2 regions of the Dactylosporangium maewongense genome follow, and region 1 is predicted to be linked to the other one. Evidence: riboswitches for the same ligand, from Rfam matches in the RefSeq annotation. Region 1 holds a riboswitch; the other holds the start of a gene.
What was found. A riboswitch is a leader RNA that binds a small molecule or an ion and turns the genes downstream of it on or off. The one in region 1 is predicted to bind thiamine pyrophosphate.
Positions count from the first base shown of each region.

Region 2: linked by a shared signal. The riboswitch ahead of ABD332_RS48675 (ECF transporter S component) and the one ahead of thiS (sulfur carrier protein ThiS) in region 1 are both predicted to bind thiamine pyrophosphate.

Region 1 is NZ_BAAAQD010000008.1:290,263-292,646, forward strand. It holds gene thiO (glycine oxidase ThiO) at 247-1,299, shown strand; TPP riboswitch at 1,325-1,435, shown strand; gene thiS (sulfur carrier protein ThiS) at 1,434-1,640, shown strand; gene ABD332_RS22075 (thiazole synthase) at 1,702-2,384, shown strand, end outside.
Region 2 is NZ_BAAAQD010000030.1:45,167-47,550, reverse strand. It holds gene ABD332_RS48680 (ABC transporter ATP-binding protein) at 1-721, opposite strand, end outside; gene ABD332_RS48675 (ECF transporter S component) at 738-1,304, opposite strand; TPP riboswitch at 1,379-1,485, opposite strand; gene ABD332_RS48670 (acyl-CoA dehydrogenase family protein) at 1,638-2,384, shown strand, end outside.

The sequences.
Region 1 (2,384 bases):
CCCGACACCACCTTCCCCGCCCGATTCCATGACCGCTTCGACCGCCACTCCTTCGCCGGACAAAAGCGAAATGTCGGATAAATCTGGGCGCTTGCGCTTGGATTTATCCGGGGGAGGCGGCGGGTCTCGCGCGTTCGAAGGTGACGGCCTCCGTCCGTCTGGGGAAGGCGGTCTGCCGCGCTCGCTGGGCGCCGGCCACGCCGGTGGGCATGCGGCGTCGGGGCAGGGTCCGGCTGGAGGGGTGGCGTGAAGGTCGGGATCGTCGGGGGAGGGATCGTCGGGCTCAGCGTCGCGTGGGAGCTGGTGCGGCGTGGGGAGCAGGTCACCGTGTACGACCGGGACCCGCGGCGGGGGGCGGGCCGGGTCGCGGCGGGGATGCTGGCGCCGGCGGCCGAGGCGAGCTTCGGGGAGGAGGCGCTGCAGGGGCTGATGCTCGAGTCGATGCGGCGGTGGCCCGGGTTCGCGGCCGAGCTGAGCGCGGCGACCGGGATGCCGCTGGGGTACCGGACGGAGGGGACGCTGCTCGTCGCGCTCACCGAGGACGACCTCACCGAGGTGCGGCGGCTCGTCGACTACTACCTGCGGGCGGGGCTGCCGGTCGAGCCGCTGCGGGGGCGGGAGCTCCGGGAGCTGGAGCCGATGCTCAGCCCGCGGGTGCGCGGCGGGGCGAAGGCGGCCGGGGACCATCAGGTGGACCCGCGGCTGCTGCTCGCGGCGCTGCGGTCGGAGCGGCTGCCGGTGACGTGGGTGGAGCGGGACGTCGAGGATCTGTCCAGCCTGCGGGACGATGTGATCATCATCGCGAACGGGATCGGGATCGGGCGGCTGACCGGGCTGCCGGTGCGGCCGGTGAAGGGACAGCTGCTCCGGTTGCGGGGGGCCGAGCCGCTGCTCACGCACGTCGTGCGGGGCGTCGCGCTGGGGCGGCACGTGTACCTGGTGCCGCGCGCCGACGGGGAGCTGGTCGTCGGGGCGACGGAGGAGGAGCGCGGTGCCGACACGACGGTGACCGCCGGTGGGGTGCTCGACCTGCTGCGACCGGCCGCGGACCTGCTGCCGGGGGTCGCCGAGCTGGCGCTCGCGGAGACCCTCGCCGGCCTGCGGCCCGGGACCCCGGACAACGCCCCGATTCTCGGCCGGCTCGAAGGGCACCCGCACGGGAACGTGTACGTCGCGGGCGGTCACTACCGGCACGGGGTGCTCCTCGCGCCGGTCACCGCGCACGCCGTCGCCGACCTGGTCACCAAGGGATCGACGGATGTGGACATCAGCGCATACGGGGTGGGCCGCTTTACCTGAGGACCGCGCCGGGGTTATGGTCAGCTCGTACCCCACGGGAGTCCGGTATGACCGGGCTGAGAGGGGGGCTGTCAGCCCCCGACCGTCGAACCTGATCCGGATCATGCCGGCGCAGGGAGTCAGGAGTGAGCCGTATGCAGCTCGTGGTCAACGCGGTCGCCGCCGATGTGGACGACACCGCGACCGTCGCCGACGTCGTCCGTGGCCTCGCCGGGGTCGCCGACCCGCGGGGCGTCGCCGTCGCGTTGAACGGGTCCGTCGTGCCGAGGGCCGACTGGGCCGGGACCAGGCCGGTCGACGGCGACACCATCGACGTCCTCACGGCGGTCCAAGGTGGCTGACCTCGGCAACGGCGCCATCGGCGGCCTCAGTAGTGCCGCCGGCGACGGCGCGAAGCTCAGCATCGCCGGGGAGGACCTGCCGTCGCGGCTCATCCTCGGCACCGGCGGGGCGACCAGCCACGCCGCGCTCGAGGCCGCGATCCGGGCCAGCGGCACCGGGCTTGTCACGGTCGCGCTGCGCAGGCTCGACCCGGGCGCGCCGTCGCTGCTCGACGTCGTCGAACGGTGCGGCGTGCGGGTGCTGCCCAACACCGCCGGCTGCTACACGGCGACCGAGGCGGTGAAGCTCGCCCACCTGGCCAGGGAGGCGTTCGACACGGCGTGGGTCAAGCTGGAGGTCATCGGCGACGAGGAGACGCTGCTGCCCGACGCGGTCGAGCTGGTCACCGCCGCGGAGCGGCTCGTCGAGGACGGGTTCACGGTCCTGCCGTACACCACCGACGACCCGGTCCTCGCCCAGCGCCTCGCCGACGCCGGATGCGCCGCGGTCATGCCGCTCGGCGCGCCCATCGGCTCCGGCCTCGGCATCCGCAACCCGCACAACATCGCGCTGATCCGGCAGAAGGTGGCCGTGCCGGTCATCCTCGACGCCGGGATCGGCACCGCCTCCGACGCGGCGCTGGCGATGGAGCTCGGCTGCGACGGGGTGCTGCTCGCGACCGCGGTCACCCGCGCCGAACACCCCGCGCGCATGGCGGAGGCGATGCGGCTCGCCGTCGAGGCGGGCCGGCTCGCACACACCGC
Region 2 (2,384 bases), on a different contig from region 1:
GCAGCGCCAGCCGCTCCGCGGTCAGCAGGACCGGGCCGGGGCCGGAGCCGGGACGGTGCGGCACGACGACCGGCTCCTGCTCCTCGCCCAGCGTGACCACCCGGTCGACCAGGGTCAGCGCGTCCTCGAGGCGGTGTTCGACGAGGATCATGGTGGCGTCGACGTCGTGCAGAGCTTTCGCGAGCGCTGCCCGTACCAGCTGCGCACCCGCCGGATCGAGGTTGGCGGTCGGCTCGTCGAGCAGGAGCAGCCGCGGCTGCGACACGAGCACGCCGGCGATCGCGAGCCGCTGCTGCTCACCGCCGGACAGCTGAGCCGTGTCGCGGTCGCGGTCGTACGGGAAGCCGACGGCGGCGAGGGCGGCGTCGACCCGCGGCCAGATCTCGTCGCGGGCCACACCCCGGTTCTCCAGGCCGAACGCGACGTCGTCGCCGCAGCGGCTCATGACGAGCTGGGTCTGCGGGTCCTGGAAGACGATGCCGGTGCCCGCCCTGCGCTGCCGGGCCGGCGCTCCGTCGACGAGCACCTCGCCCTCCTGCTCGCCGGAGTCCTCGGCGAGCAGGCCGGCGAGCGCGGCGAGCAGGGTGCTCTTGCCGGCGCCGGAGGCACCCGCCAGGAGGACCCGCTCGCCGTGCTCGATCCGCAGGTCGAAGTGGCGGACCGCCCAGGCCTTGCGCCCGGCGTGCCGCCACCCGAATCCCTTGAACTCGACGGTGCTCACTGTTGCTGGGACGTGCTCAGACGGCGGCCCGCTCGCGGCCCGAGGGGAAGCGGTCCAGGACGCCGGTCGTGGCGAGCGAGCGCTGCAGCGCCCACGAGCCGGCGCCGGCGATGACCGCGCCGCTGGCCATGACGATCGCCGCGTACAGGGCCTTGTCGGTGTTGCTGAACGCGCCGTAGTAGATGTTGAGGTCCAGCAGGGCCGCGCCACCCCCGGCGAGGGCGCCGGCGACGAGCGCGTTGCCGAGCTTGAAGCTGCGGTAGCCGGTGAACGCGAAGCCGAACTCGCCGCCGACGCCCTGCACGAGGCCGGACAGCAGCACGCCGAGGCCCCAGGTCGAGCCGAACAGGGCCGAGACCAGCGCCGCGACGAACTCGGTGTAGAGCCCGGCGCCCGGCTTGCGGATGACCAGCGGGCCGAGCACGCCCGGGATCAGCCACACGCCGTAGATGAACGCGCGCCACGGCAGGGCGACGCTCTCCATGGCGTTCCACAGGTTGTTCCATGCGTAGAACACGGCGGCGAACGCCACCGCGATGACCGACGCGACGATGATGTCGACGGTCCGCCAACGGGTTTCCATTTCGGTGCCTCCTGGTCCGGGGGTGAGCCAGAAGGAGACGCGACGCCACGCCCGCGGGTGCGGACGTGGCGCGTGGCCTGAGGTGACCGAGCTTCCTGCGCTGGCATTACCCAGATCAGGTTCGAGGGTCTGCGGCTTGCTCGCCGCACTCTCAGCGCTGTGCGCTCCCCTGTCGGATGTGAAGTTGTTTCCCGACGGTAACAGTGAACGTTTCCCACTCGTAGGTTCCCGTCATGAAAATCACGGCGCTTGATCCTCTCCGGCGAGGCATGGCCTTCGCTACTGGCGGGTAATAGCCTGGTCGGTACTGGACTGACACCTGGGGGTGCCGCAATGACGCAGGTCGCTTCCTCGCCAACCGCTAGCAGTACGCACACGGAGAAACAGGCGCGCAAGGTCATCGAGGCCAGCCGCGAGCAGGAATGGCGCAAGCCGAGCTTCGGCAAGGAGCTGTTCCTCGGCCGCTTCCGCCTCGACCTGATCGACCCACCGCCGGCCGACAAGCAGACCACCGAAGGCCAGGAGTTCCTGGCGAAGCTCCACTCGTACATCAGCAGCGTCGACGGGCAGCAGATCGAACGCGACGCGCGCATCCCCGATGAGGTGCTCCGCGACCTGGGCTCGCTCGGCGCCTTCGGGATGAAGATCGACACCAGGTACGGCGGCCTGGGGCTGTCGAACCTCGACTACTGCCGCGCCCTCGCGCTGGTCGGGTCGGTCAACCCGTCGATCGGCGCGCTGCTGTCGGCGCACCAGTCGATCGGCGTGCCGCAGCCGCTGAAGCTGGTCGGCACCGATGAGCAGAAGTCCCGCTTCCTGCCCCGGCTCGCCGGCGGTGAGGTGTCCGCGTTCCTGCTGACCGAGCCCGAGGTCGGCTCCTACCCGGCGAACCTGCGCACCTCCGCCGTGCCGACCGGGGACGGCGACTACCTGCTCAACGGGGTCAAGCTGTGGGCCACCAACGGCACCCTCGCGACCCTGTTCGTGGTGATGGCGCTGGTACCCCGTTCCGAGGGGCACCGGGGCGGCATCACGGCGTTCGTGGTCGAGGGTGACGCGCCCGGGGTCACGATCGAGCGG